DNA from 3 places in the Exiguobacterium sp. BMC-KP genome. Region 3 is predicted to be linked to each of the others. Evidence: riboswitches for the same ligand, from Rfam matches in the RefSeq annotation. Region 3 holds a riboswitch; each other region holds the start of a gene.

Region 1 (10,602 bases), on a different contig from region 3:
AGGAACGTTCTTGACGATGGGAGCAGCACTTGGACGTGTCACCGTCGATAACGTCATTCCCCTTCATCTCGAGAGTGTCATCCAAAAGCTCGAACGATACGGTGCTGTGATTGAAGCAACAGATGATTCCGTCACGGCGACGTTGCACGAAACGAAGCCTGTCGATATTCGTGTCTTCCACTATGGTGGTTTCCCGAGCGATCTCCAACCTGTCATCTCGGCAGCGTTGTTGCAAGCGAAGGGAGCAAGTATCGTCGTTGACAAGTTATATCCGCAACGTTTCCGGCATGTGCAAGAGTTACGACGCTTGAATGCTCGAATTACGCATGAAGATGCCTCGATTATCATTCGTGGCGGTGAATCCTTACTTGGTACTGAGATTGAGGCGCCAGACCCACGCGGTGGTGCAGCACTTGTCTTGGCGGGACTTCTCGCTTCAGGGGAGACGACGTTGCACCATGCAGAAATGCTTGACCAGAGTTACGAACGATTTGATCAGAAGTTGAAGGAACTTGGCGCCCTCGTATGGCGTGAAACGATTTGACCGATTTGTAACAAGGGAGAGGGGACATACACATGGAGAGAAGTCTATCAATGGAACTGGTACGCGTCACGGAGGCAGCGGCACTTGCCTCTGCACGCTGGATGGGAAAAGGATTGAAGAATGAAGCGGATGATGCGGCAACAAGCGCAATGCGTGACGTCTTCGATACGATTCCGATGAAAGGAACCGTCGTCATCGGGGAAGGCGAGATGGATGAAGCACCGATGCTTTACATTGGAGAAAAGCTAGGAAATGGGTATGGACCACGACTTGATGTCGCTGTTGATCCGCTTGAAGGAACGAACATCGTCGCGAAAGGAACATGGGGCGCACTTGCTGTCCTCGCTGTCGCGGATGCGGGCGATTTGCTTCACGCACCGGACATGTACATGGATAAGATCGCGGTGGGTCCAGAAGCAGCAGGACACATCAGTTTAGACGCAACAATTGAAGAAAACATCGCAGCAGTCGCGAAGGCGAAGAACAAGGAAATCGAAGACGTCGTCGTCTCGATCCTTGATCGTGAACGTCATGAAGAAATCATTCAACGGATTCGGGCGACAGGGGCGCGGATTCGCTTGATCGGTGACGGTGATGTTGCGGGTGCAATCAACACAGCCTTCCCGCATACGGGGATCGATATCCTCCTCGGTTCGGGTGGTGCACCAGAAGGTGTTCTTGCTGCCGTTGCCTTGAAATGTCTCGGTGGTGAGCTCCAAGGACGCTTGTTACCAGCAGACGAGGCAGAAGTCGAGCGTTGTAAGAAGATGGGCATCGAAGATCCATCGAAGATTCTCATGATGGACGATCTCGTCGCAGGAGACGATTGTATCTTTGCTGCAACAGGCGTTACAGACAGCGAGTTGATGAAAGGTGTCCAGTTCACAGCACAAGGCGGTCAGACACACTCTGTCGTCATGCGTGCGAAGTCCGGAACGGTACGTTTCGTCGAAGGCATTCACTCGTTCAAGAAAAAACCGAAGCTCGTCATTAAGTAAAACGAAAGCGGAGCCGCAGACGTATAGTCTATTGCTCCGCTTTTTTGTATGTTTTTTATCGAGGACGCTGGACTTCTCCTGCTTGTTTCGTGACGTATCGACGGGGAAGAAAACGTGTTGAAAAGATATACCAGGCATTTCCGAAACCAGGAACGATGAACGTTTTTCCCTTCATGTAGCCTTGATAGGCAATCCGCGCGACTGTTGGGGCGTCCATGATGCCTGGTCGCAAGAAAAGACGTGACTGTTCGAGTTTTGCTGCCGATTCGAAACCGGTGTGTGTCGCACCTGGGCAGACGACGCTGACTTGAATGCCGTCTGGCGCGAGCTCTTCCGTTAATCCTTCCGAGAAGTGAAGCACGTAGGCTTTTGTTGCATAGTAGACACTCATCCATGGACCACCTTCAAACGCAGCCGTTGACGCGAGATGGATGATGCGTCCTTGGATGCCATACTCTTTCATGCGAGAGGCATAGACCTTCGTCACGTGTGTCAACGCTTCGATGTTCAAGGTAATCATCCGTGATTCGTCTTCGAACGAAGTTTCAAGGAAGGAGCCGAAGACGCCGATTCCAGCGTTGTTGATGACACAATCAACCGGAATCTGTTCTGTTGCACGAAACAGTGCGAGACGATGTGTTAGCTTCGTTAAGTCGTAAGGGAAGACCGTTGCCGTTCCGCCGAGTCGTTCGACATGGAACTTCGTTTCAAATAGAGACGTCGCATCGCGTCCGACAAGCAGGACGTGATCACCTTGCTGAGCGTGAAGATAAGCGAATTCGCGACCAAGACCTCTTGAAGCACCTGTGATTAAGACATGCATCATGTTTCCTCCTCGTGTAATCGATTAGATGAAAAAAAGCGATCGAGCCAATGCTCAACCGCTTTGAGATGATGAATTAAAGGTAAGATCCTGCGCCGACAAGGCGTGAACCCCAGTACCCTGATTTGAAGCTTGAGTATTTAACGCCACCTGTTTCTGAGTTAACCATGCTTGACTTGTTTGTTGCGATCCCGACGTGTTGAATGCCGCTACCGTGTGAGAAGAAGACAAGATCTCCTGGTTGTACTTTAGAAACACTGACTTTCTTAGAAGAAGAATATTGTGAAGACGACGTACGTGGCAATGTTTTACCTGCTGCTTTTTTGTAAACATAGCTTGTGAAACCAGAGCAGTCGAATCCACGAGTTGTCGTTCCACCCCATACATATGGAGTTCCTTTGTGCTTCGCTGCTTCGCTTAAGATTTTCGTCCGTTTAGAAGATGTGCTTGTTGTTTTTTTAGCGCTTGAAGATGATTTATATGTCTTTGTGTATTGTGAGAAGACATAGCGTGTTTTACCACCGTATGAGATTTTAGTCCAGCTACCTGACTTGCCTTTATATGTAAAGACTTGACCAGCGTTGACTTTTCCAACGATGCTTGCTTTCGTAGAAGGTGCTGTTCGAACACGAAGACCGTTGTCCGTGATCTTGACCTTTGTGACTGTCGCTGCTTCAACTTTACCTGTACCCACTGATGTAAAACCTGAAACCACTAAGGCTGCTGTCGCGATCGATGCTAGAAAACGTTTCATGTTAAGAATTCCTCCGTTTAATGTAGTGTGTTGCGTCCGTAAGTTATATGATGAAATCATTAAGTGTGTGATTAAGCAGTAAACCTTACAACTGTGTAAGAATTTTGTCTGCAGGAATATCTTAGCATGTGCGCACTTGAAAACGTTTTTTCAGTTAGAAGACAAAATAGATGTTTTTGTAACATAACTGAAATAATATCTTCGAATATTACAAAGTAAGAAACGCAGAGGATTGTTGACGACGAATCAAAAAAAATATGATACCTTTAGTTCACGAAAGAAATTAGATACCTCCTAATGTATGTATGGAAGTATACTGAATGCAGTTGAATTTATAAAGAATAGGTGAAGAACATGCCAACAACTGATAAAAAAGATAAACCAGAACGTTCCTATACACTGGCTCAATTAAGCCAACTGACACTAAAAGAACTGTATGAAATCGCAAAGACGAAAAATGTCCCACAATATCGGGAAGCTCGTAAACGTGAGTTGATGTTCAAGATTCTCAAAGCACAGGCTGAATCGACTGGTCTTTATTTCCTCGAAGGGGTACTCGAAGTCATCCCTGGCAATCCACAAATGCAAAACGATGGTGGCTTCGGCTTCCTTCGTCCTATCAATTATTCCCAATCCTCTGAAGATATCTATATCGCAGCTTCTCAAATCCGACGCTTTAATCTACGTAATGGTGATGTCGTTACAGGTAAAGTCCGTCCACCGAAGGAAAACGAACGTTTCCAAGGACTACTTAGCGTGGAAGCCGTTAACGGTGAAGCACCGGATACAGCGCGTAATCGTTTATTCTTCCCGGCACTGACACCAATCTATCCGGATCGTTTGATGCGTCTTGAGACCGAACCGCGTCATCTATCTGTTCGTGTCATGGATATGATCGCACCGGTCGGATTTGGTCAACGTGGTTTAATTGTCGCACCACCAAAAGCAGGGAAAACATCATTACTCAAAGAAATCGCGAACTCGATTCAAGAGAATCATCCTGATGTCGAACTGATCATTCTCTTGATTGATGAGCGACCTGAGGAAGTGACAGATATCGAGCGTTCGGTTCCGGGAGCGGATGTTGTCAGCTCGACGTTTGACGAAACACCAGACAACCACGTTCGGATTTCAGAACTCGTGCTTGAGCGGGCAATGCGACTCGTCGAACATAAGAAAGATGTCGTCATCTTGATGGATTCAATCACGCGTCTGACACGTGCCTATAACTTAACGGTGCCGCAAAGCGGACGAACGCTCTCAGGCGGGATTGACCCAGCTGCATTCCATAAACCAAAACGGTTCTTTGGTGCGGCGCGAAACATCGAGCATGGTGGTAGTTTGACGATTCTTGCAACAGCACTTGTCGAGACAGGATCCCGTATGGATGATGTCATCTATGAGGAATTCAAAGGGACGGGGAACATGGAACTTCATCTCGATCGTAAGTTGTCGGAACGCAGAATCTTCCCAGCGATCGATATCCGGAAATCGGGTACACGTAAGGAAGAACTGTTGCTTCCAAAAGAGCAGCTTGATGCGCTCTGGACGATTCGCCGGACGATGAACGAGTCGAACGAGTTTGTCGATACGTTCCTGCGTAAGATTCGTGATACGAAAAATAATGAAGAATTTTTCGTCGAACTTGAGAAAGAACAGAAGAAAGCGGTCCGACGCGCACCAGCAAAACCGCGTACCGTCAAGAAGGAAATACCGACCGAAAAATAACTATTGCGACGCATAAAAAAATCGTTTAGTATAGGAAGGTAACTTACTCTGGCTCAGCAAATGAACCAGGGCGGAAGGAGAGAAATCAACCATGAAACAAGGAATTCACCCTAACTACAACAAAGTAGTATTTATGGATTCAACGACTGAGTACAAATTCTTAAGCGGTTCTACTCGTTCTTCGAACGAAACAATCACTTGGGAAGATGGTAACGAGTACCCACTCATCCGTGTGGATGTGTCTTCAGACTCGCACCCATTCTACACAGGTCGTCAAAAGTTCAACGCGGCAGATGGTCGTGTCGATCGCTTCAACAAAAAATACGGCCGCAAGTAATGACTTGTCGGTTCTTAAAAAACAGCCTGCCTCCATTACGGAAGCAGGCTGTTTTTGTATAGACTGAATTGTGAACGGTAAGCGAGATATGTCTTCAAGACAAATGAGAAGGCGATTCCACCAGCGATCCCAATTAGATACGGCATAACTTCAGGATGTGCCAAGATATAATCCACGACTTTATGGAACGAGAGATGACGACCGACGAAATAACCGGCACCTAAGAAGACGCTGATCCAGATTAAAGCACCTGTATACGCGTAACTCGCAAACACGCGAAACGGCATTTTCGAGACACCTGCAAAAAAGGCAGAAAGCTGACGGAGACCAGGTATGTAGTAACCGATGATCAAAACGGATTTTCCGTAACGTCGAAATCCAGCTTCAGCGGAAAGGATATGTTTTTCTGAGATACGCATTTTCGGTCCGACGCGGTGCAGTAGTGGCATACCGAGTTTTAAACCGAGTAAATAACTAATCGTCATACCGATACAACTTCCTGCGTAAGCGGCAAGAATCGTACCGAACAGCGGTAGATTACCTTGATGCATCCAAAATCCGGACAAAACGAGTAGGGTCTCATCGGGAACCGGTAATCCCACGATACCACCTGCGAGAAGAACGGAGAGACCAAGGGCACCATATTGGTGCAGGATGTCATGTAAGAGATGATGAATCGGGGACACCTTCTTTCGTGAGAATCTTCTTCTTCAGTGTACAGGAAATAGGGGACCGTTGGAATGAAAGGACAAAAATTCTAGGGAAAGAAAAAATGAATTTTGATTTCCGGAAGTCAACCCTTTTTCTCAATACCGTTTCGAGCTATACTCGTTAAAGTGACTATTTTTAGAGGACGGTGTCGGACGATGATGCATGTAATAAATCAGTACGGCTGGATCGAAGTAATTTGTGGCAGTATGTTTTCCGGGAAATCGGAAGAGTTGATTCGTCGTGTCAGACGGGCGCAGTACGGCAAACTGCCTGTTCAAGTATTCAAGCCGGCGATCGACGACCGATACCACGAAGAACATGTCGTCTCTCACGTTGGTAATTCCGTCGTAGCGATTCCGATGGCGACGAGTCGTGATCTCTACGCAGCAGTAGCAGAAGAGACACAGATCGTCGGTATCGATGAAGTTCAATTCTTTGATGATGAAATCGTACAAGTCATCGAAGCACTCGCACAAGACGGAAAACGCGTCATTTGTGCAGGGCTTGATCAAGACTTCCGGGCAGAGCCATTCGGCAAGATGCCTGAATTACTGGCACGTGCAGAATTCGTGACGAAGCTACAGGCAATCTGTCTCTCCTGTGGGGATCCGGCTTCTCGGACACAACGTTTGATTGACGGAAAACCAGCGAACTATGATGACCCGATCATCCTAGTCGGTGCTTCAGAGTCGTATGAGCCACGGTGTCGCCATTGCCATGAGGTACCTGGAAAGCCGAAGCCACTTCAATCTGTGCAACACCAAGAAAATTAAAAAAAGACGGACCGTTTGCGGTCGTCCTTTGATTTAGCAGCTGTTCAATTCCATCCGGAAACGAATAGCTGCTTTTTAATTTATCCTGTTTCTTGCGAAAACTGACACGATTGTTCGATAAAGCGAATCGTCTCACGGACGATTACATCTTGGTCATGATCAAGTGTCGCGACGTGGTATGAATTGAGTAGACAGTAGCTTCGTTTATCATTCGTTCCGATATGACGGTGCAAGTAATCTGAACTCGACGGTGGAACGACGTGATCGGTTGCGGAATAAAGAATCAACGTCGGAAGGAGAATCGATCCCAAGCGTCCTTTCGTCTCATCCATCAAGCGGACGAGTTCGAACGCGCAACGACTTGGAACGAGATCGTAGATGATTTCAAAGGCGGACCGCTTGATATCCGGTGCCCCTTCCGGTAAGTACTGAGGACCGTCATCAAACGAGAGTGCTTCATACGACGGAACGGAAAGTGCGGCGTTGATCGTAATGATGCCGGCAAACGGAATCCCGTCAGCAGCGAGCGATAACGCGAGCGTCGCCCCCATCGATTGACCGATGACAAAAACTTGGTCGCATGTTTCTTGTAAACGTGAATAACCGTCTTGCAGGCTTTGTTTCCAACATCGTGCAGTCGATTGTTCGAACTCGCGGACGTTCGTTCCGTGACCACGCAAACGCGGCGCATAGACGGTAAAACCTTCAGCAGCAAATGCCTCACCGACGTCCCGAACACTTTGAGGAGTCGCGTTAAAACCATGACAGAGCAGGATTCCGATCGATCCACCTTGAAGATAAAATGCTTCAGCACCAGTCAATACAGGATAGTTCATCATTACTATTTTTCCTCCATTCATGAAAAAAACTCGTCGACGTCACTGCTTGGACGCCCACGAGTTTTTCACCGTATCATCCAAAGCCGCGCTTTGCTGGTCGGAGCACCTTACAGATTGCAGGTTGCCGTGAAGTCATAGAGCCAGGTCTCTCGTTCACTCTTGATAAATATCATATTGGAATTGTCGGATTAATCATTGAAACGATGGTAGCACGTTCGAAAATGACTTGTCAAATCGTTCTTGACGAATCATGATTCGTTCTTTAAGCTAATCCATAACTTGTCAATCAATCGATATGCGCCAAATGGATTATTTTTGAAAAGTTGGTTGACTTTTAAAGGTTCGACCCGTAATGTAAAAATTAGTTTTACGACATAAGCAACAACGCAACAACACACATACGAATTTCATACCGCAATACTTATCCAGAGAGGTGGAGGGACTGGCCCTGCGAAACCTCGGCAACAGACTCATTATGAGCACTGTGCCAATTCCATCAGACAAATGTCTGAGAGATGAGTGGAGTGGATTCTGCCACTGTGCGGATCCAGGTCTCTTCTTGTTTCTCAAGAAGGGACCTTTTTTTGTTGAATGAAGGGGGAAAACGGAATGATTGCATTTCATCAAGTCAAAAAAATGTACGTCACGAAGGATCAGACGATCGCAGCGCTCGACGGTGTCGACCTGACGATCGAGAAAGGCGAAATCTTCGGTGTCATCGGCTTTAGCGGTGCCGGGAAAAGTTCATTGCTCCGCTGCGTCAACCTCTTAGAACGACCGACGTCAGGAACCGTGACGGTCGACGGGGAAGATTTGACACAACTATCACCGAAGAAACTACGTCAAGCAAAACAGCGGATCGGGATGATCTTTCAACACTTCAATCTATTGAATGCGAACACGGTCTTTACGAATGTCGCGAAGCCACTCGTTCTCGCAGGCATCAAAAAAGATGAGATTCGCCGCCGGGTGACGGAGTTACTCGAATTCGTCGATCTCGCGGACAAGGCGGATCATTATCCGGATCAATTATCCGGCGGACAAAAGCAACGTGTCGGTATCGCTCGGGCACTAGCGACGCAACCATCCGTCCTTTTATGTGACGAAGCGACGTCAGCGCTCGATCCCCAGACGACACATCATATTCTGCAATTATTGAAACGAATCAATGCCGAATACGGGATCACGATTCTTTTGATCACCCATGAGATGGGCGTCATTCGGGAGATTTGCGACCGCGTCGCCGTCATCGAAGCCGGGAAGCTGATCGAGTCAGGAACAGTCTTTGATGTCTTTTCAAACCCGCAGACTGAGACAGCGAAAAACTTCGTCCGGTCCGTCATGCATGACGAGATTCCAGCATCGATTCGCCAGTTGATCGAATCACGGAATGCGAATCCAATCTATAAGATTCATTTCCTCGGTCATCACACAGGGCAGCCGCTCTTGTCACAAGTTGCGAAACGTTTTGATGTTGATGTCAACATTTTGCACGGTAGCATCACGGAGTTGCAGGAGACGCCGTTCGGCACTTTGCTCGTTGAATTAATTGGTGAAGCGACTGAAGTGAAACGAGCCTTACAGTACATTGATCAAGCACAAGTGACGGTCGAGGAGGTGCTAGCTGATGCTAGTTAATTACAGTGATATCTGGACAGCATTTTTGCAAACGATGACGATGGTATCCGTCTCACTCTTATTCTCGACCTTGATCGGCTTACCGCTTGGCATCTTGCTCGTCGTCACACGAAAAGGCGCATTACTTGAGAACGTCCCGCTATTCACGTTCTTCAATAGCATCGTTAATATCTTCCGCTCGATTCCGTTCATCATCTTACTCGTCGCGATCATCCCATTGACACGGTTGATCGTTCAGACGTCGATCGGAACCGAAGCCGCCATCGTCCCACTCGTCTTTTACGCCGCACCGTACATGGCACGGCTGATCGAAAGTTCCTTGCTTGAAGTCGATAAAGGTGTCCTTGAGGCAGCAGAAGCAATGGGCGCGACGCCATTCCAAACGATTTTCCGCTTCCTTTTACCGGAAGCACTCGGTTCACTCGTTCTTAACTTAACGATCGCGACGGTTGGGTTGATCGGGGCGTCAGCGATGGCAGGCGCGATCGGTGGCGGTGGACTGGGCGATTTAGCAATCACGTATGGTTATCAACGATTCGACACGAAAGTCATGATCATCACGGTCGGGATTCTCGTCATCTTAGTTCAAGGCTTACAGACGACAGGTAACATCGTCGCACGAAAAATTAGAAGACATTAATCAAGGGAGCGATTCAGCCATGAAAAAAGCAGTAGCGATTGGAGCAACACTAACGACGATTTTATTTGCCGGGTGCTCAGCATCGGGAGAAGACGAAAAGACGATCAAACTCGGGGTCAGCGGTTCGGATACTCAAGTTTGGGACTACGTCGCGAAAAAAGCAGAGAAGGAGGGCATCAAAATCGAGCTCGTCAAGTTCTCTGATTATGTCCAGCCAAACATGGCACTGGCTGAGGGCGAGATCGACGCCAATGCTTTCCAGACGATTTCTTACTTCAACGCATTCAAGAAGGAACATAAGTTGAAGCTGTCACCGATCGCAACGACTGTCATTGCACCGATGGGCATTTACTCAGATAAATACAAGGACGTCAAAGACATTCCAGTCGGTGGCAAAATCGCTGTTCCGAACGAAGCAACAAACATGGGACGCGCCCTCTTATTACTGCAAGAAGCAGGTCTAATCAAGTTGCCGGACGACTTTGACGGCAATGGTTCAGTCGATAAGATCGTCGAAAATCCGAAGAAACTGAAAATCGTCCCAATCGTTGCGGGGCAAACACCGCGCGTCTTACCGGACGTCGCTGCGTCGATCATTAATAACGGTATTGCTGTTGACGCAGGACTCAATCCGATCAAGGACTCGATTGTCCATGAGAACGAAACAGCCAAACCATACATCAATATCATTGCAACACGGACGGAAGACAAGAACAAAAAAGAACTGAAAAAGATCGCGTCGCTTTACCAACAAAAAGATGTCGCGGCTTTCATTAAAAAAGAGTATAAAGGCAGCTCAATCCCGACGTTCGTTCCA
Region 2 (10,602 bases), on a different contig from region 3:
CGTTTCATAGACGATTCGACCATCGAACATGACGTAAATCCGGTCTGTGACGGTCAAGAGTTCATCCCATTCACTCGTCGCGTAGATAATGCCTTTTTGTTGTTGCGCGAGCTCGTCAATCAGACGATAGATATCTTGTTTTGCTCCGACGTCGACGCCTTTTGTCGGTTCATCTAAGACGAGTACGGAGACATCCGTCAGTAACCATTTTCCGATGGCGACCTTTTGTTGATTCCCACCGGATAGTTGACCCACTTCTTGCGTCACATCTGCCACTTTAATGCCCAGTTCCTTGACCCATTTCGATGCTTGATCCGTTTCTTTACGACGATCCATCAGCCCCCAGCGGTTGACAAAATCATGTGCTGCAGCTGCCGTCAGATTTTCCGCGACAGAATCGGCAACAAGAATTCCTTCTTTTCGCCGTTCTTCTGGAACGAGACCGATTCCTGCTTGAATCGCAGCTTGCGGATCGCGCAGGTGATGGGCCGTTCCATTTAGGCGAACTTCTCCTGCTTGAAACGGACGGTCGCCGAACAATGCTTTACATAATTCGGTTTTACCGGCGCCGACAAGACCTGCGATCCCAACGACTTCCCCAGCTTGTACCGTCAAGGAAATGTCTGCTACATCCGTATTCATTGCGCCCTTGACCGTAAGTACATTCGCCTCTGTTGTTCGTGATGTTTTCGCTACAGTTGCCAGCTTGCGTCCGAGCATCTGCTCAACAACGGCTTCTTTCGTAATATCCTTCAAAGCGTTTCGCGAGACGAGTTGACCATCGCGCATGACTGAGATGGAATCACAAATGTCATATAGTTCCTGTAAGCGGTGTGAAATGAAAATGATCCCAAGTCCCCGTTTCGCTAAACGTCGTACGACCGAAAAGAGATGGATTGTTTCTGCCTGACTGAGCGGTGCTGTTGGTTCATCCAAAATCAAAAACCGGCGTTCCTGAACGAGAGCGCGAGCAATCAATACGAGTTGTTTTTCAGCAAGACGTAATTCTTCGACACGTGTCTTGACGGAAATATCTGCCTGTAATGTCGCTAAAGCTTCTTTCGCACGTTGTATGTAACGGCGTTGTGACACAAAACCGGTCATCGTTCCGTCCGTCAACAGATCGAGACAGATATTCTCAGCGACCGTCAGATACGGAACGAGTGCCACATCGACCTCTTGTTGGACGAGGTCGATTCCGATTCGTTTCGCATCACGCGGGGATTGAATCGACAGCTCTTCCCCATTGAGACGGATGACGCCTTCATCCGCCGTTTCCGCTCCGGATAAGACTTTCATCAGCGTCGACTTACCGGCACCATTCGCACCAACGAGCGCATGAATCTCACCGGATTTCACTTCAAACGAGACCTGTTTTAAGGCTTGCACTCCCGGAAACGCCAGTGAAATCCCGGTCATCTCCAGGTGATGATTGATAGACGTCATTGTTTTTTATGGACGTCACGCAACCGGTCCATCCACGGCTCATTGAATTTGTCCGACGTACTCCATCCTTTGATGATCGTATCGAGATTGTACATCGTTGTGTCCTGCTTCAATGCCTTCTGCTCAACGAGTTTCGCATCGAGGTCAAAGCTATCTGGCGTCTTCTCTCCGGCGATTTTCTTAGCCAGTAATCGCATGTCCGTTTGTCCAATCAAGAACGGATCCACCGCACTCGTCGAGACCCAGTTACTGCCTTTTTCACGCATCAGATTGATATCCTGATTCGAAACATCGATCGAGATCAGCGGGATTTCTTGACGTTTATTATCCTTGAGCGATTTGTAAGCCCCTTTTGCAACTTCATCCCACGCTCCCCAGACGGCGTCAATGCTTCCTTTCGGATATTTCGCGAGGATGGCATTCATCTTCGTTGCGATATCGCCTTGGACATCTTGGAAGTTCGTCGGTCCGACTGTCTCAAGCGTTTTGATTTTGCCGTCTGCTTCGTATGTCTTATAGATTTCCTGACGACGATCGAGCGGGGCAAAACCTGGTCCGAACCAGAGTTTGATGACACGGACCGGCTTCTTGTCCGTCACCTTCGTCACTTCATCAAGCGATAGCTTCGCGAGCTGATGATCGTTTTGGAATGTTTCCGTCACGCCTTTTAGAGATGCCCCTTTTTTCTTCGTGACCGTATCGAACGTCACGACCTTCAGTCCTTTATCGACAGCTGGTTTGATCATGTCATACGCGTAATCTTCCTTGCCGTGCGAGATGATGAGACCATCATAATCTTGCTGAATCGCTTGGGCGACCAGTTCCTTGAACTTGACGTCGTTCCCTTCCGAGATGAACGTACTGACTTTAAAGCCGAGTGCTTCGCCCTCACTTCGTGCGCCATCAAGGAGTTGTTTCGTATGATCATCCGATGCGAGGTTACGAATGACGGCGATCTTGACGTCCGATTGAACCCCTTTTGGTACATCTTTGACGACTTTTGTCGTCGTCGCTTCTCCATTTGCACAAGCCGCTAGTAACAGTGCCGGTGCTAGGACGGCGTAAGCTAATTTTTTCATGAAATATCTCCTTATCCTAAGGGTTGAAGCCCCGTTAATTGTTCGATCGTTTCTTCATTTGGTTGCGTGATGACACCGAGTTCCGTAATGATACCTGTGATCAACGTATGTGGTGTGACATCAAATGCTGGGTTGAAGACAGCGACTCCTGCTGGTGCTGTCGCAACGCCTTGGATCGCCGTCACTTCCTGCGGATCACGCTCTTCGATCTCGATCGCGTCACCGGAAATAAGCGAGAAGTCAAACGTCGAGAGCGGTGCCGCGACGTAAAACGGAATACCGAAAGCTTGCGCGAGCAATGCCAATTGGAACGTCCCGATTTTGTTCGCCGTATCTCCGTTTCGTGTAATCCGGTCTGCCCCGACGATGATTGCATCGATTTGTTTTTCTTTCAGCGTATGAGCGACCATGTTGTCTGTAATTAACGTGACATCAATTCCAGCGCGTTGTAATTCCCATGTCGTCAATCGCGCACCTTGCAAGAGTGGTCGTGTCTCACTCGCAAAAACGGATAACTCGATGCCGCGTTCTTTTGCAATATAAAACGGAGCGAGTGCCGTTCCGTAAGCAGCGGTCGCAATCGATCCCGCATTACAAATCGTCAGGATCCGGTTGCCTGACTGGAACAATTCCAGTGCATGAATCCCGATTTGTCGCGAAGTCTGTGCATCCTGTTCGTATAAGGCGACCACTCGTTTTTCCAACCGTTCGCGGATGTCTTCTACCGACACGCCATCTTGAATGATCGGGTTTAGTTGATTGAGAACATTTCGCAGATTGACGGCTGTCGGGCGTGTCGCGAGTAACGTCGCTGATGTCTCAAGCAAGGCCTGCTTATAGACCGGAAGCGACGTTTCGAGCCGGTACGCTTCCTGAACGAGCACAAAGCCACCGAATAAACTGATCGCAGGTGCTCCCCGAACGCGTAGTTGTTTAATCGCCTCGACCGCTTGCGCAAGGTCGGTGATCACTTCATAGTGTTCTTCCTGTGGTAGACGCGTCTGATCGAGAATCGTCAAGACACGGTCTTCATAACGAATACTTTGGACGAATGTACTCATCGGCTTAACTCCTCCGTTACGTCAAAGTTTCGTAAATCATCAAATGTTCGGCATTCCGTCCGGCGCTTGATTAAAGCGGAGCCTAAACGGAGGGCGTGACGTTTTTGCTCCAGACGTTCCGTTGTTGAAGTGATTGATTCTAGATCAGCGACTGGCGCAAGACCAATCGTCCGCCGAATCAATTCACACCCTGCAAAGCCAAGTGCATCTTGCAAGATCGTGCTCAGCACATCATCAACAAGTCCCGATGTCTGGAACGGTTCGACCGCTTCCCGTTCCCATAAGGCACGGAACGTCGAAGCAAATGTCAGCCAGAACGTATCGATGTCTCGAATTCGCGCATCACGAAGTGCTGGGTAATCCGGATATGCCGCAAAGAATAGATGGGCGATGAATTGTCCGACATCGAATCCGAATGGCCCATAAAAGGCAAATTCCGGATCGATGACTTTCGTTTCCGTTGCCGAGGCGAAGATGCTTCCTGTATGTAGATCACCGTGCAACAAAGCGTCGCCTTTTGTGATGAAAAGGGCTTCAAGTTTCGCGACTTCGCGTTTGAGTGTGTCGTCTGCCCAAAGATGCGCTACTTCTTCTTCAAGCCCGGCTTCAATCTCATTCGTCTCCGCATCATGGAACGGATCCGTGAAGATCAGTTTTTCTGTGATGTCGCACAAGTCTGGATTGTAATACGTTCGGGCAACGCGTTTCTTTTCGACTGGACCAAGTGCAAAGTCCGATGTATGGAATAAAGTCCGGGCGAGATAGGAACCGATATGTTCTGCGAGCAACGGATATTGTTCACCTGCAAGCAGTCCGCTCCGAACGATCGTTAAATGTGAAAGATCTTCCATGACCGTGTACGCTTCTTCATGACTCGCATGAAAGACACGTGGTACGAATGGTACGGCATGTCGCGCGAATTCACGGAGTGCAGATTGCTCAATCCACGCTCGCTCGAGCGATAGCGGCCAGCTTTCCCCAACGACCTTTGCGTACGGTAATGCTTGTTTTAAAATCAACCGATGTTCGCCTTCTCGAATCCGAAAGACGAGGTTAAGATTCCCGTCACCAATTTCTTCTGCTTCGACAGGGCCGTTTCCGATCAGTCCGAGTGTCCGAACACGATCAATCGCGTCCTGTTCTGTAAATGCTTTGTATGTCATGTCAGTTTCCCCCTATGTGGTACACGAAAAAGCGCCTCTTTTCGTCATCGAAAAGAGGCGCAGGAAAGTCACTGCGTCCTCTTATCTCTCAGACGAAACGTCTGTTGGATGTAGCACCGTGCCTAGTGGTCGGTTGCTGCGGCGTCATCGGGCCAATTCCCTCTGCCAACTCGCGATAAGAGTCGTATGTAGTTGTCGTGTGTGATATTGATTTGAATCTTACGCAATCAACTTCCCTGCTGTCAAACTAAAATCGAGGAGAAACAGACATTGTTTTCACGCCATCTATAGAAAGAGTATTTTCAAAAAAATAAATTTTCTAAAAATAGTTTGACAAGTCGTGACTCTCATGTAAAAATTGCAATTAGATTTCACAATTTCATCCAATTCTTATCAAGAGCAGACGGAGGGACAAGCCCTACGATGTCGCAGCAACCGACCTTTTGGCACGGTGCTAATTCTTGCAGCTACTAAGCTGACCGATAAGAGTCCACGTTCGAATCATTCATGGTCTCTTGTCGCTGACAAGGGACCATTTTTTTGTTGAAGGAGGAAAGACATGGCTTATATTACTGCTACTTATCAATTGACTGCCCGTGATCGACTCGAGCAACGCGCTGAACAACTCGCGCTTGGTTTGACGGTCGGTTCTTGGACGGAGCTGAATCATCTTGAACAACAACAACTTGCCTCGTTCAAAGGGGAAGTCGTACATACCGAAGAGCGCGACGGTAACGGATATATCACGATTCGTTACCCAGAACATAACGTGTCGCGTGACTTTTCCGCGATTCTGACGACCGTCTTCGGCAAACTCTCACTCGACGGTGAAATCAAGTTAACGGAATTGCTGTTACCCGATACGTTCACACCAGATTTTCCAGGTGCGAAGTTCGGCATCGAAGGGGTCCGCTCCTTGATTGGTGTCGAAGATCGTCCCTTGTTGATGAGTATTTTCAAAGGCGTCATCGGACGCGATCTATCGTTCCTCCGCGATCAACTCGAAGGACAACTTGCCGGTGGAATCGATCTCGTCAAAGACGATGAGATTCTATACGATAACCCATTGACACCAACGATTGACCGGGCACGCATCGGACGTGAGGTCATCGACGCTCACTTCCACCGGACCGGTAAACGTGCGTTGTATGCGATCACACTTAGTGGTCCCGTCTTTACGCTCAAGGATCAAGCTAAGCGATTGATTGATGCTGGAGCGACCGCTTTCTTACTGAATACCTTCACATACGGACTCGACGTCTTACGTGAACTAGCAAGTGATCCGGAGATTACTGTTCCGATTTTTAATCACCCAGCATATAGTGGCGCGTTGATCGCGAGCCCGAACCATGGTGTTGCAGCTCCTGTCTTACTTGGTACACTACCGCGCGCTGCCGGAGCAGACTTGACGTTATTCCCGTCACCTTACGGCAATGTCGCTTTACCGAAGGATGTCGCCCGTGGCATCGCGGTCGAAGCGACCCGCATCGGTCAGACGAAAGCGATCTTCCCAGTACCTTCAGCCGGTATTCACCCAGGACTCGTCGCCCAACTCGTTCGCGACTTCGGGATCGATTCCGTCATCAACGCCGGCGGTGGCGTGCATGGTCATCCGCAAGGTGCAGCAGCTGGTGTCATTGCTTTCCGTCAAGCACTCGATGCAGCGCTCGCAAATGAATCCCTATCGACGGCAGCATCTCGCCATGAAGAACTACGGATTGCCCTCGACGCTTGGGGGATCAAGTCATGACTGTACGAATTCTTTGTGATTTCGACGGTACGGTGACGACGCAGGATAATATCATCGCGCTCATGCAGGCCTTTGCACCAGCTGATGCCTTCGAACCGTTGAAACGCGGTGTGCTTGACCGAACGTTATCGATTCAGAGTGGTGTCGGGCAGATGTTCGCGCTCTTACCGTCCGACGGTAAAACAGCTTATCTTGATTTCTTGTTAGAACGTGCCGTGATTCGAGACGGCTTCTCAGAGTTACTTCAGTACAGTCGTCGTCAAGGAATCGATTTTTCAATCGTCAGTGGTGGAATGGACTTTTTCGTCGAACCGATCTTAGCGCCATTCCTTGAACAAGAACAGATTTACTGTAACGTCGCCGATTTCAGTGGTCCATTCGTCCATATCGATTGGCCAAACGCCTGCGATGCCCATTGCACGAACGGGTGTGGCTGTTGTAAAACGTCCGTTGCCCGTACATTACGTAAAGACGGTGACGTCATCATCGTCATCGGCGACTCGGTGACGGACTTCGAACTCGCGAAACAAGCGGATTGTGTCTATGCCCGTGATTATCTGATCGCGTTGTGTGAAGAAAACGATATTTCCTATACGCCTTTTGAGACGTTTCACGATATCGTTCATGATTTAGCACGAGCGGAGGTGACGACATGACATTCATGCGACGTTATGAAGAACTACGAGCTGTTAAACAAGAGCTCGCGGCACGCGACTGGTTCCCCGGTACGAGTGGGAACCTCGCCATCCGGACATCTAATGTTCCGGTCGAATTCCTCGTCACAGCAAGCGGAAAAGATAAGCGTCAGACGACTCCTGACGACTTCGTCCATGTCGATGCGACCGGTCAATTGATTGGTGAGCAACCCGGACGTCCTTCTGCTGAGACCTTGCTTCATGTCGAAGTGTTTAATCGGACGGACGCCGGATGTTCCCTGCATGTCCATACGATTGCGAACAACGTCATTTCGGAACTCTATGGCGACCAAGGAAGCGTCACTTTTTCCGGGCAGGAAATCATTAAGGCACTCGGACAGTGGGAAGAAGATGCAACGGTCACGGTACCAATCATTCCGAACCACGCTGACATTCCGACGCTTACTGCTGCTTTTGCGCCGCACGTCACAACAGGTAGTGGCGCCGTTCTGATTCGTAATCACGGGATCACGGTCTGGGCACCGACTGCCTTTGAAGCAAAGAAACACCTCGAAGCTTTCGAGTTTTTATTCAACTATACGTTGACGTTGCAATCATGCCGTCAATCCATCTACTAAAAGGAGGAATCATCTCATGGCAACAGTCTTATTCCAAGAAACAAACACACGGTATACGGATCAAACGGAAGTCGCTGACTTCCTCGCGTCACGCGGTGTTCTTTACGAACAATGGGACGTCTCGAAACTTCCAGCGCATCTCGTCGAGAACTTCACACTGACGGATACGGACAAACAAACGATTCTCGATACGTTTGCTCCAGAAATCAAGGATGTATCAGAGCGCCGTGGGTATCAGACAGCTGATATCATTTCGCTTTCGGACACGACACCGAATCTTGATGAGTTGCTCGTCAATTTCCAAAAGGAACATCATCACACGGATGACGAAGTTCGTTTCATCGTCAGCGGTCACGGTGTCTTTGCCATCAAGGATGAGGAAGTCGGTTATTACAACATCGAACTCAATCCCGGTGATTTGATTTCCGTTCCCGTCAACACACGCCACTACTTTACGCTTCAAGACGATCGTAAAGTCGTCGCCGTCCGAATCTTCGTCACGACAGACGGCTGGGTTCCGATTTATGAAAACGAGACGTCAACGGTCTCTTAATAACGATAAAAGCGGCGACTTTCTTCTATAGGAAGGGAATCGCCGCTTTTTCTTATCTCACAAACATATCACTACATCGACACGTAACCGATATAATGAAGGAAAAGCGATGAGGAAGTGAGCGTCATGCATATTCGTCCCGTAACGGAACACGACTTACCAGCGATTCTCGCCATCTACAATGAAGGCATCGAAGATCGGATCGCAACGCTTGAGACCGACCAAAAGGACTTATCCTTCATGACCCAGTGGTTTGCGGAACGAACGGAGCGATATGCCGGATATGTCGCTGAAGATGAAACAGGTGTCCTCGGGTTCATCTCCCTCGACCCTTACAATCCGCGTCCTGTCTACGCGACAGTCGGTGAGATTTCGGTTTATATTACCCGGACTCATCGCGGACAAGGGATTGGAACACGGTTGCTTGAAAAGATTGAACAACATGCCCGTGATCATCAGATGCATAAGCTGATCCTCTTCACCTTCCCGTTCAATAAAATCGGACAAAAACTCTATATCCGTTCCGGCTTCCGGATTGTCGGAACGTTTAAGGAACAAGGGCGATTAAACGGCGAATATGTCGACGTCATGGCGATGGAGAAACGCTTGCGATAGGATTCATTGAATGCCAGATGGGGAATAGTTAATCCGAGTCATGTAGAGAGGATGAACCTAATGGATATTCAACAAATTCGCAATGCAACACTCGTTATCACGTATGCCAATCAAGTCTTACTGATCGATCCGTTTCTTGGCGATAAAGGCAGTTTGCCTCCGTTTGGACAGACACCGAATGCTGTCGCCAACCCACTCGTCGACTTACCGGTCGATGTCAACACACTGCTCGATCCTGACGCCATCTTCGTCACCCATTTGCATGCTGATCATTTCGATGATGCCGCAAAGCAGCTTCTACCTAAGCACTTACCTCTTTATGCACAGCAAGAAGAGGACGCACAGCAAATCCGAGAAGCCGGCTTCACGAACGTCTCTTCTTTCGATTCCGGTGTGACGATCGGCGATATTCAAATTCACCGAACAGGCGGACGACACGGCGTCGGGGAAATCGGTGAACGGATGGGACGTGTGTCTGGACTTGTCCTCACTCATCCAGACGAACCGACGCTCTATATTGCAGGTGATACGATTTGGTGTGATGAGGTCGCGCACGCGATCGAACAACATACGCCAGACATCATCGTCGTCAACAGTGGGGCTGCCCAGTTCCTGACGGGAGAACCGATCACGATGTCGCAGCGCGATCTCCTTGCGGTACACGAAGCAGCAGCGGAAGCAACGATTGTCGTCTCGCATCTCGAGTCCGTCAACCATTGTCTCTTGCGGCGTGATATGATTGCTGACTTTTTAGCTGCTTTCCACCTTTCTGCTCATTTCCTGATTCCAGATGATGGTGAAACGATGTCATTTTAATAGTAGCTCTAATGAAAAGAAGTCCTTTTTCGAATCATCCATCGAAAAAAGGACTTCTTTTGTTATGGAATAACAAGACCTAATAATCGAGCAAAGGCGACCGCCTGCTCTTCTGTAATCACAGCACCTGGTAAAAAGCGTGGATCGACGGTGATCCCTGACAGTTCCGCCTGCCGAAAATCGAGACCTTTTAACGGCGTTTCAATCCATTGACTATCCTGGAGTCGGACGGTGTCGAGTTTCCAATTCATCGCCTTCACTTCGAAAAACTGCGCTTCCTTCATCGTCGTTTCGGTCCAGTGTTGATGGCGGACCGTACTGCGAATGAACTGTGCATAATCCGCAAGTCCTTCCTGAATCGTCAGATGATCCAATGTACAATCTTCGAATTGTATTCCTGTCATGCGGCATCCGACAAAGGATACACGGTGAAAACGAGTTTCTTGGAAGTGACATCCTGTTAAATCGCACTGCTCGAACCGAACGTCTTCGAACGAACCACGATCAAAGGTGAGATTCGCAAACGAGACATTTTGAAAACAGACTTGATAGGCATCGACGCGTTCTGTCAGTTCATTCGGCATCGACTCTTTTTCATAACGCGCTCCTTTAAGATACGGATCATCGATTTCAACTTGATCGAATGTTTCTGTCTGAAGTGTCTTCGGTAATTCTGGTAAACGGATAATCGTCTCTTTCATAGAGATTCCCCCTTTTTTCTCTATCCTAGTGTATCAAACTCCGTTTACATGAAGGTAAATCGTATGAATTCCCCCTCTTTTCAACAGTTTTTATTTTGAGACACTTTGAGACCATGCTATAGTCAAAGAAAATCAAAATAAGAAC
Region 3 (10,602 bases):
TAAGACCTTTTTCAACAGCCATATCGTAAATTGTCTCGATGCTATCGACCGCGTTCATGTCACCGAAGACAGCGATGACAGCAGAAGATGTCTCGACTTGGACTTGGTTGAATTTCGCGAGTGGTGCAAGTGTTGCTTTGCCTTCTTCGCTATCGATGACAAGGAAACGCCATGGTTGCATGTTAACTGAAGATGGAGCAAGTGTTGCTTCTTCAAGGATTTGTGTCATTTCTTCTTTTGAAATTTTTACGTTTGTATCGTAGTTACGGATCGAGCGACGTCCTTTGACGATTTCCATGAAGTCCGTAGTTGTTTGAGTAGTCATAATTATTCAATCTCCCTTGTGTGTGTTCTCTGTTTTATAGTGTGAAAAACTTATTTCCAGTCTGCGATGTCAGCGATTGGCAGACGAACAGATGGGTATCCTGCATCAACTGCTTTACCAATCGATAGCAACATAACCGGTACGTAACGCTCTTTTTCAAGACCGAATGCTTCAGCGATTTGATCTTTTTCGTAACCACCGATTGGGTTTGTATCATAACCATGTGCACGAGCGACGAGCATTAATTGCATTGAAACGAGACCTGAGTCAATCAAGATGCTGTCTTTCAAATCGTTCGCTGATACGCTGCTGTACATCCCTTGAATTGCTGGTACTTGGCGATCGCGTACTTCTTGTGGCATAAGACCTTTTTCAACAGCTGTATCGTAGATGTTCTCAAGTTGATCAACGGCGTTCATATCACCGAAGACAGCGATGACAGCAGAAGATGTCTCGACTTGAACTTGGTTGAATTTCGCGAGTGGTGCAAGTGTTGCTTTGCCTTCTTCGCTATCGATGACGAGGAAACGCCATGGTTGCATGTTGACGGAAGAAGGTGCAAGCGTTGCTTCTTCAAGGATTTGTGTCATTTCTTCTTTTGAGATTTTCACGTCTGTATCGTAGTTACGGATTGAACGGCGTCCTTTGACGATTTCCATGAAATTTGTTGTAGTTTGCGTTGCCATATTAAATCGACTCCTCTTTTAGTTTAGGTAATGTATCAGCGTTCGCTTCGATGCGTTGAATCATCTCAGCTAACGTCCGTTGTTCTTGAGCAGAGAATCCTTCGAGTAAATTCTCGAGGAACTCATCTTTTTGTTCGCGTAATCGTGCGATGCGCGTCGCTCCTTGTTCCGTTAAAGAAACAAGAATCACCCGATTGTCAGCGGCTGAACGCTCGCGCGCAATCATCCCGGTCGATTCCAGGTGCTTCAGGTGACGGGTCACTGCCGCATGATCGACATTAACGCGTTTTTGTAATTCTTTTTGGCTGATCGTTTGATCGACTTGCAGTTGAGCGAGCAAATCCATTCGAGTCTGACTGAATCCGTCCGTACAGAGATCGAATTTTTGGGCAATCGTCTTATTGACGGAGACGAGTGCATAAATCAAACGTCCTTTTTCGTTGCAGGAAATACTCAATCCATCACATCCTTCCCTTCGTTCGAAGAAACCTTTGACGTATCAAAGATTGATATGTAAACGAATATAACGTGTTTAATTTGATGACGCAACTTATCTGCTTCTGACATAAAAAAAGATATCATTCGCGCGGAATGATATCGAGTCAGGCGACTTAGCTAATTTGGCGTTCAGACGCCGGAAGTCCTTTTGCGTCAATCGCAGCGATAATACGACGGAAATAAAATAACCAAAATTGGAGAAACGGTCCGATCAAGAAAATCGAGAGGATCGTTCCAAAGAAAACAGGACCACCGAGTAACCAACCGATGCCGCATGCTGTGACTTCCATGATCGTTCGCATCAGGCGAATCGAGGTTCCGAAGCGCTCTGCGAGTGTCAGCGTCAGTCCATCACGTGGACCAGCTCCGTAACCGACGGCGACGTATAGACCGGCGCCCATACCGATAATGAAGATTCCGAAAACGAGCCAGAGTGTATTCAACCAAATAGACTCAAAAGACGGTAAGAGATGAGAACCAAGCACAAGATTCATAAAGACGCCGACGAAAATCGCGTTAACAAGTGTACCGATTTGCGGCGTGACGCGGTCTAATGCGTACTTAACGAACACGAGTAAGAGACCAACGAGTAAGATAATCGTTCCGACGGACAGCGGTGTTTTCTTTTGAAGACCAAGATGTAACACATCCCACGTCGAGACACCGAGTTCCGCTGTAATCATCATCGATGAGCCAAGAGCGAGTAAAAATAAACCGAGGAGGAAGAGTCCCCACTTTAACGTAGCGCGTAACAACCAGGAAGCACGATGACGCGTCATGTCTGGCACCTCATTTCTTAAAATAATTGATTCGTTAACTGTATCATGAGGAAAGTGGAAGAAGAAAGACGAAATTTTCCGTTTTTTCCATCCTAAGAAGGAGGGGAAGGGTGAAAGAGAAACGTATACTGGAGAAAAAAGGAGGTAACAGGATGAAAGCGATCCGACATCTGATTCGTTTTACATATATAGAAGCCGTCTGTTGTGTCTTTCCCGTGATGATTTTCGCGGCGCTCGCTCTTTCGCGTTATCTACCGACTGAACCGATCGCGCGATACGATCTCTTATTGCTATGGTGTGTTCTCGTTCAAATCGCATTACTTGTCAGTCGCTATGAAACAAAGGAAGAATTCAAACTGATCTTATTGTTTCACGTTATCGGTCTAGCACTTGAACTATTCAAGGTGAACGTTGGTTCATGGAGTTATCCGGAAGACGCTTTGACAAAAGTGGCGGGTGTTCCACTGTATGCAGGGTTCATGTACGCAAGCGTCGCAAGTTATGTTTGTCAGGCGTTCAGGCGATTTCATTTACGATTCACTGCATTTCCTCCCACGTGGCTTGCGATTAGTGTCGGGAGTCTCGTCTATTTAAACTTCTTCACCCATCACTGGATTTTCGATGCGAGGTGGCTATTGATGATTCTTGTCGTCCTCGTTTTCTATAGGTCATGGGTTCATTTTACGATCGAGCAGACGGTTTACCGGATGCCGCTTGTCCTGTCCTTTTTGCTGATCGCGTTTTTTATTTGGATCGCGGAGAATATCGTGACGTTCTTTAAAGGATGGGTCTATCCTCATCAAGAAGGAGGCTGGGCAGTCGTTGATCTTGGCAAATTGTCTTCTTGGTTTTTACTTGTCATCATCACCGTTCTGATCGTCATCGTCGCGAAATACAAGCATCAGGATCCGGCTGTGGAAATCAATCACCGCACCTAGATGAAAAAACAACCTGGTTATTTATTTGATCTACTTCTGCGTTTTTCCGTTGCTATAGTGTAAAAAAACGCAAAGGAAGTGTTGGGACATGATGCAACAGGTGATGGAACGTGCAACTGAATTGGTTCAAATGAAGTTAGCAGTCGTCGAACGATACGAAGACTGGCAACTTTGGCTCGACGAAGTGAACGGAATCGATGAGTGGGTCAAGATGTCAGCTTATTATGCACCACGCCACGTACAGGAAACAACGTTCGTCGACGAAGTGGTAGAGGTAATGCCAGAGCAAACTATCGAAGTGCCGTCACAAACATCTATCGAACCTGTACGAAAGCTGCGTTATGCTTACACGTTTCAGCGAGGGTTAAAAGGTGGCTCTTTACTAGAATGGTCCGGTAGTCATATTTCAGAACGAGACGTGCGTGACTGGAATCTCGAGCATGGCATGGAGGTCCGTGTCCGTGTCGAGCGTCAGGATGACCAGAAAACGGTGTGTCGCATCGAAGCTGTCGTCTCAACGGAACGGATGAAAGAGAACCCGGAACGTGTCGTGTTTGAACAAGCGATCGTCAAAGTACACGGCATTGTTGAAGAGACGGTTAACGGTCCGCTACAAGATGAAGCAGGAAAACCGTTCTACTATGTCGTACCGGTAGAGGACATGCGCTATTTTCGACTAGAAGCAGGACAACTCGTCGATCTCGTCATGTGGCGGGGACGAAAAGAGAGCTTGACGATTGTCTGGAAGCATCAGTTTACCTACGAAAAACCGGTTGTCAACGAACCATCAGATCGCCCGATAAAATTAGAACAACTAGTAGAGAAGGTAACTGTTACAGCGAAAAAATCGGACCGGTATGCACGAAAAATGAAACGGCAAACGGCTCCAAAACCTAAAAAAGCGCAGCGTCGCATTCGTGTTCAAAAAGAGCGAAAGATTGAACCAATCGTGACGACAGCTGTACCTGGACAATTGATGGATTTCGTCGATAAGACACCACTTGATTTCACGCGCTTCACAGGTATGCGCCTCGTCATCGTTGGAAACGAACAACAAACAGCTGTCTATCGTGAGTTCTTTGCGCCAACTGGAATTGAATTGATTCATCTCGCAGGAGACGCACAATCCGCGAAAAAGATTGCCTGTCTCGCCAAAAAGACGGATGCGATCGTCGTCGTGACGAGCCGTGTCTCTCATGCAGCGAGTGCGCATGTCATCGCACAGGCGAAAAAACATAGTATTCCGTTCGCGATGGAACGCCTCGATGGTCGTCGTTCATTATATACAGCGTGTGAGCGACAACTTGAGCGTGCTTGGCTCAAACAGCAAAAAGACGGGAAATTATTGAAAAAAGAGTGAAACATTAGAAGTTATTAGCCGTAGAGTAAGGTGAGAACTTATTTTTCAAGGAGGACCTTACTCATGTCATCTCAATTAAAAAAAGCGGCAAAGGCGTCGTTAAGCGGTCGTTGGGGATTCGCAGTCCTAACATTTATTCTGTTTAGTATTATTCAAGGTGTACCTGGGTTATTTGGATCAGATATGGATGAACCAGCTAATACCATGGATCTCGTCGTATCGTTGGTATCGATTTTATTGATTCCGGTTGGAGTCGGTTGGACTTGGATTGCGATGTCAATTGCTCGTGGAGAAGAAACGAAAGTAACGGATTTATTTGAACCATATGGCATGTTCTTCAAAGTGATTGGTCTAGCCATCGTACAATTCTTTTTTATCTTCCTATGGTTACTGCTATTAGTCGTACCGGGAATCATTAAATCATTTTCTTATATGCTAACGTTCTATATTTTGCGAGATGAACCATCAATTGGTATCTTAGAAGCCATTACACGCTCTCGGAAAATGATGGACGGGCATAAAATGGAAGCATTCATGCTCTTACTATCGTTTATTGGTTGGGCTCTTTTAGGAATCGTTACCTTAGGTCTAGCATTCCTGTGGATTACACCGTATTTCAGCGTCACCTTTGCAAAATTCTATGATCGTGTTCGTGGTGAACAAACGCCAGAGCCGACATCAGATTTCGTCGCACCATATTAATACCGGATCCCGACATCATGTCGGGATTTTTTTGTCTAAAACAATTCCGATGGGAAAAGACGGTTTAATGGTTGCTTTAGTTCAATGAATTCTGTACGATGAATGCAACACATCTTATCTAGAGAAGTCGAGGGACTGGCCCGAAGACACTTCAGCAACCCCGCCATGGCGGAAGGTGCTACTTCCAGGAAGGGATACCTTCTGAAGATAAGAGCGGACAGGACAAGATACCGTCGCTCTTTTCGAACTTCGAAAAGGGCGCTTTTTATTATAAGGGGGATGATGGAGTGGAGTATGGTTTTTGGTTACCGATTTTTGGGGGATGGTTACGGAATGTCGAAGATGAACAGATGCCGGCGACATTCGATTATGCAAAACAAGTCGCACAAACAGCTGAACGCATCGGTTTTTCGACGACATTGATCGCAGAATTGAACTTGAACGATATCAAAGGAATAAAGGAACCGAGTCTTGAGGCATGGACGACGGCAGCGGCAATCGCTGCAACAACAGAACGCCTTGAAATCATGACAGCGGTTCGTCCCGGGTTCCATAATCCGGCGACGACGGCGAAGATGGCAGCAAACATCGATCAGTTGAGTGGGGGACGTTTTACGCTGAATGTCGTCTCGGCCTGGTGGGCAGAGGAAGCGAAACAGTATAACGGTATCTTTACAGCGCACGATGAACGCTATGCGCGGACGGAAGAATTCGTCACGGTCATGAAAGGACTATGGGCAGACGCTTCGCCGTATAGTTTCTCAGGCAATCACTATACGATCGAGCAGGCAGAATTACACCCGAAGCCGGTTCAGCGTCCGGGGATTAAGCTCTACGCCGGTGGAGAGAGTGAAGCCGGAAAACGAACAATCGTCGAACACTGTGATGCGTATGTCATGCACGGGGGCACGGTCGAAGAAGTCGCTCACAAAATCAACGACATGAAAGTACGCCGGGAAGCGACGGGACAAGCTCCACTCGAAAGCTTTGGTCTTGCGGCTTACATCATTTGCCGGGATACGGAAGAAGAAGCGCTTCTAGAATGGCAACGGATTACGGATGTAAAAGAAGATAGCGCTGGTTATGCCGGTTATCAAGACTTCATTAGTAAATCGCAACTGGAACAACAGGTCGAGCGAAATGATTATTCCGTCTCAAACCGCGGTCTACGACCGAACTTGATCGGCACACCGGAACAGATTGCGGAACGTATTCTAGCGTTCGAAGCTGTCGGTGTCACGTTGCTCTTGTTACAATTCTCACCACAACTTGAAGAAATGGAACGCTTTGCTCGTGACGTAATGCCACTTGTCGAAGCGAAACGAAAGGTAGGTCAACAATCATGACAAAAATTCATATTCTCCACGAAAATCAAGAATGGACGGACCATCTCATCAAACGACTCGAAGAACTCGAGTTACCGTATGAACAGTGGCACTTGAATGAAGGAATCGTGCCACTCGATGAAGTACCACCAGAAGGTGTCTTTTACAGCCGAATGAGTGCCTCTTCGCATACACGTGGACATCGCTATGCACCGGAGTTGACGGAAGGAGTCCTCGCTTGGTTAGAAGAACATGACCGGACTGTCTTTAACGGAACGCGTGCACTCCGTCTTGAAGTCAGCAAAGTCAATCAGTATACAGCACTACGCAAAGCAGGCATTCGTGTACCGAAGACGACAGCTGCCGTTGGACGTGATCAAATCGTCCAAGCAGCAAAAGAGATTGGTGTTTCGTCATTCATCACGAAGCATAACCGTGCCGGCAAAGGACTCGGTGTCCAGTTGTTCCACTCGATTGAAGCACTTGAAGCTTATCTCGACGGTCCGACATTCGACGAACCGGTCGATGGCATCACGTTGATTCAAGAGTACATCCAAGCACCAGAACCGTACATCACACGTTGTGAATTCGTGGGTGGAAAATTCGTTTATGCGGTTCAAGTGGATACGTCAGAAGGGTTTGAGCTCTGCCCAGCGGATGCGTGTGTAATTGACGATTTATTCTGCCCAGTTGGGGAAGAAGCGCCGCAAACACCGATGAAGTTCCAAATCGTTGAAGGTTTCAATGATCCAATCATTGAAAAGTACGAAGCGTTCCTCCAAGCGAACCAAATCGCGGTCGCCGGCATTGAGTTCATCAAGGATGCGTCAGGTACGATCTATACGTACGACGTCAATACGAATACGAACTATAACTCGGACGCTGAAGCAGCGGCAGGACGTTACGGTATGCTCGAACTAGCGAAGTTCCTTGGAGCAGCACTTGAAACAAGCACAGTAAAATAAGAATTGGCTCCCGCCCTGTCACCGGACGTTACAAGACCGGATGACGGGGTATTTCTATATAAAAGGGGGCAGGTGTATGATTACGTGGAAAGAAGAACGACAGCTCGATATTCCAATTGAAGAAGCATGGCACTTGTTTGATCATACGCGGCTACAACGTTTGATTCCAAATGTCGTCCAACATGAGGTGATTGAACGAAAACCGGGTGTCGTCGGTTCGACGTATCGTCAAACGTATATGCAGGGTAATCGACTTGAAACCTATATTGTGACCGATTTAGCCTATACGAATGAACCTGACTTCAAACAAAATACGATTGGATTCACGTTAGCACGGATTTTCAAGATCGAGATGACCTTTACACTCAAACCACTCGGACCTGATCAATGTCTGTTGATTTATACGGGAAAAAATGAAGGAGCGAACTTTGTCGGGAAAAGTCTGTTGTCACTCGGTGGCGAACGAGAGAACGAGAAAATCGTTCACGGGTTGTTGCAACGTGTCGAAGAAGAAGCGGCGAAACAAAAGAAGAACAATGCATGAAAAAACGGATTCCCGTGCTTGGGAATCCGTTTTAGCATCTTATCGATTCGTATACGATTTGTGACCACTTGGTAAACCAGAGAGGTAACCGACACCACCTGTTTTTTGAATACCGATGCCGTCTTTCATCGCTTGTTCAAGCGCCTTTGGATCGACGGCAGTGATTTGTTTTCCTGTCAATGCCTCACCTGGGTGCTGGTAGTTGCTTAAAAGATAGCTATATCCACCAACATGATCAAGTGAACGAAGACCAGTTGCTTCCGCTCCGACTGGAACTGACAGGATACGTGATAACTTTTTCGTTTTCAGGTTATACGCCCAGACGAAATTGTTCGTGTGAAGGGCACTGTCTTCTCCGATGAAGAGCGTATCGGATGTCGCAGAGTATGCGAGGTTATCCGGATTGGCAACAAGATCAGGGTTCGCTGTGTTACCGTAAGCATCTGGCTTCGCTAAATCTTCGCCAATGACGAGTGCTTGCATATTCGTTGGTACATAACGGCTGTCGATGCCTTTTGCACGTCCGAGATTGATTTCGAATGTCGCACCCGATTCACGTTTTTCAAGCTGGATATCGTCTTGGACAGCACCTTCTTGTTTTTCGGTACTACCTGACACATAAGACAAGGCGATGTAGGCTTTTTTGTCCTGTTCGTTGACCGTGATGCCTTCCATCTTGTTGAATTCTGACGTCGCGCCAAGCAACGCACCGTAACGACGTGATTCGAGGAAGGCAGCTTCTTTTTCCTTACCAGGCTTTAGCTTCAAGTATTCGACTTTTTTGCTGGCAGCTGTTTTGACCGCTTTAAAGCCAGGTGTAGGTGCATCAGCTGTTTCGAAGATATCGCTGAATTTCGTTCCTTTATCAATCAAGCGTTTGACTTCTTTATCAGAAGCATGACCAAGCTTGATCCACTCAAGATCACCGGCTCCACCTTCTGTTGCACGTGTCTGTTTGAACTTCGCCGCGTAGAGCGTTCCTTTAGAGAAATCACGTTTTTTATCTGCGACGTACATGAACATCATCGTGTTGTTGCCATCGTCACCGAAAATCGCCGTCTTTTGATCCGGAAGAATCTGCATCATCTCGTGCGAGAAGCGACCTGTGCTGTAATGTTTGACCGCTGTCGCCTTTCCTTTACGGTCGACTGAGATTTCAGGTGTATAGCCGTAGAAGTACGGATTCGCTTTTTTAGTCGTTCCGAAATAACGCTCAGCGAAGGCATTGACTTCTTTATAGGCAGACGAAGTCTTATCTGACTCGAAAGCACGGGCATCTGGTTCATATTCCTCTGACCCAAGGTGCGTTCCCCATGGCGTCGTGGAACCGTTACATGGTGTCCAGAGTCCATTGACGTTTTCAAAATCAATTTTGCTCGCTTTTTTGACAGCCAATTTTCCTGTCTTTTTGTCTTGGACGACTTCCGTTAATGTCATCGATGCCGGAAGTCCTTTGACTTCATTGCCAGCGTTATCGATTGAGTCATATTCGAAGTGAGACACCATATATTTTTTTCCGTGCACTTCAAGTAGGCTGTTCGAGTCTGGTGCGTCAGAAACGAATGCTTCCGATTTGTCCGGTACACTGCGGTCGATGATTGGATTACCTTTGGCATCGATTGGTGTTCCCGCTGCAATCATTTCACCTTTGTTTTCGACGATTTTGTCTTGCGAGAGGAATAATTGATTATAGTTCAACGGCTTTACTTCTGTTTTACCGTTCGTATAGGTGACTTTGACTTTTGCTTCTGTATAGGTTTTCACCATTTGATCGATTTTCGTCGGTGCATCCATCGACAAGAATTCGACCTTCTTGATGTTGCGTGTAGTATGAGAAGAGCTGTGGGCATCCGCGAACATCGGGACCATACTTGATGACAAGACCGCTGCTGATAGACCAACCATGAGTGTTCGTTTCATTTTCGTTTCCCCCAAATGAGTTTGTATTGTTGCTACATTTCCATTTAATCAGTCGATTGTGTAGAGGGTGTAAAGAAACCTGGTCAGTTATGTCTCACTTAGTTAATGTTTCCTTTACAGTAAGTTCAGTAAACGAGCAATCTGTGGATCATCTTGCATATCTTTCAATGGTCGGAAACGGACGGCTCGTAATTCCTGTTGATCAAGTGGTAGTTCGGGATCAATCCCGAGCCGAGGTACGGAACTATTCGTGACACGTTGGACGAGAAAACACGTCTCCGTCCCTTGACGGATCGAAATCTCGTAGAGTTGTCGTTCGACCGTGACGTGAAGATGTGTCTCTTCTAATACTTCGCGTACAATAGCTTCTTCTTTTGTTTCATTTCTCTCGACACCACCACCCGGTAATGTCCAAAATGCCCGGGAAGAGGTGTGTAACTCAACCATTAATACTTGTTGCTTTTCAACCAACGCCGCGCATACCCGATGACGCATGACTTATTCCTCCTCCAACGTATTCAAAAAAGAGACCGAAACGACAGTTCCGGTCTCTTTTAACA

Evidence for each region. Region 3 has a riboswitch for S-adenosylmethionine ahead of ADM98_RS02040 (LLM class flavin-dependent oxidoreductase). Riboswitches for the same ligand answer to the same signal wherever they lie in the genome.
Region 1: it holds a riboswitch for S-adenosylmethionine, as region 3 does, so the genes downstream of both, ADM98_RS16465 (methionine ABC transporter ATP-binding protein) here and ADM98_RS02040 (LLM class flavin-dependent oxidoreductase) in region 3, are expected to answer to the same signal.
Region 2: it holds a riboswitch for S-adenosylmethionine, as region 3 does, so the genes downstream of both, mtnK (S-methyl-5-thioribose kinase) here and ADM98_RS02040 (LLM class flavin-dependent oxidoreductase) in region 3, are expected to answer to the same signal.

The regions. Positions count from the first base shown of each region.
Region 1 covers NZ_LGIW01000015.1:2,097,770-2,108,371, reverse strand. The annotation lists gene murA (UDP-N-acetylglucosamine 1-carboxyvinyltransferase) at 1-544, shown strand, start outside; gene glpX (class II fructose-bisphosphatase) at 577-1,542, shown strand; gene ADM98_RS16500 (SDR family NAD(P)-dependent oxidoreductase) at 1,598-2,365, opposite strand; gene ADM98_RS16495 (C40 family peptidase) at 2,442-3,119, opposite strand; gene rho (transcription termination factor Rho) at 3,474-4,847, shown strand; gene ADM98_RS16485 (type B 50S ribosomal protein L31) at 4,939-5,184, shown strand; gene ADM98_RS16480 (DedA family protein) at 5,220-5,870, opposite strand; gene ADM98_RS16475 (thymidine kinase) at 6,054-6,668, shown strand; gene ADM98_RS16470 (alpha/beta hydrolase) at 6,749-7,504, opposite strand; SAM riboswitch class I at 7,575-7,676, opposite strand; SAM riboswitch class I at 7,926-8,029, shown strand; gene ADM98_RS16465 (methionine ABC transporter ATP-binding protein) at 8,117-9,145, shown strand; gene ADM98_RS16460 (methionine ABC transporter permease) at 9,135-9,785, shown strand; gene ADM98_RS16455 (MetQ/NlpA family ABC transporter substrate-binding protein) at 9,805-10,602, shown strand, end outside.
Region 2 covers NZ_LGIW01000014.1:282,674-293,275, reverse strand. The annotation lists gene ADM98_RS05420 (sugar ABC transporter ATP-binding protein) at 1-1,446, opposite strand, end outside; gene ADM98_RS05415 (sugar ABC transporter substrate-binding protein) at 1,443-2,525, opposite strand; gene mtnA (S-methyl-5-thioribose-1-phosphate isomerase) at 2,537-3,586, opposite strand; gene mtnK (S-methyl-5-thioribose kinase) at 3,583-4,749, opposite strand; SAM riboswitch class I at 4,828-4,931, opposite strand; SAM riboswitch class I at 5,137-5,238, shown strand; gene ADM98_RS05400 (2,3-diketo-5-methylthiopentyl-1-phosphate enolase) at 5,309-6,499, shown strand; gene ADM98_RS05395 (2-hydroxy-3-keto-5-methylthiopentenyl-1-phosphate phosphatase) at 6,496-7,155, shown strand; gene ADM98_RS05390 (methylthioribulose 1-phosphate dehydratase) at 7,152-7,772, shown strand; gene ADM98_RS05385 (1,2-dihydroxy-3-keto-5-methylthiopentene dioxygenase) at 7,789-8,325, shown strand; gene ADM98_RS05380 (arsinothricin resistance N-acetyltransferase ArsN1 family A) at 8,452-8,940, shown strand; gene ADM98_RS05375 (MBL fold metallo-hydrolase) at 9,001-9,756, shown strand; gene ADM98_RS05370 (pentapeptide repeat-containing protein) at 9,819-10,457, opposite strand.
Region 3 covers NZ_LGIW01000012.1:92,269-102,870, forward strand. The annotation lists gene ADM98_RS02005 (nitroreductase family protein) at 1-325, opposite strand, end outside; gene ADM98_RS02010 (nitroreductase family protein) at 376-1,011, opposite strand; gene ADM98_RS02015 (MarR family winged helix-turn-helix transcriptional regulator) at 1,013-1,468, opposite strand; gene ADM98_RS02020 (YczE/YyaS/YitT family protein) at 1,623-2,288, opposite strand; gene ADM98_RS02025 (DUF817 domain-containing protein) at 2,441-3,226, shown strand; gene ADM98_RS02030 (DUF2325 domain-containing protein) at 3,315-4,586, shown strand; gene ADM98_RS02035 (DUF975 family protein) at 4,650-5,288, shown strand; SAM riboswitch class I at 5,400-5,502, shown strand; gene ADM98_RS02040 (LLM class flavin-dependent oxidoreductase) at 5,576-6,634, shown strand; gene ADM98_RS02045 (ATP-grasp domain-containing protein) at 6,631-7,578, shown strand; gene ADM98_RS02050 (hypothetical protein) at 7,655-8,122, shown strand; gene ADM98_RS02055 (PhoX family protein) at 8,162-10,042, opposite strand; gene ADM98_RS02060 (NUDIX domain-containing protein) at 10,157-10,537, opposite strand.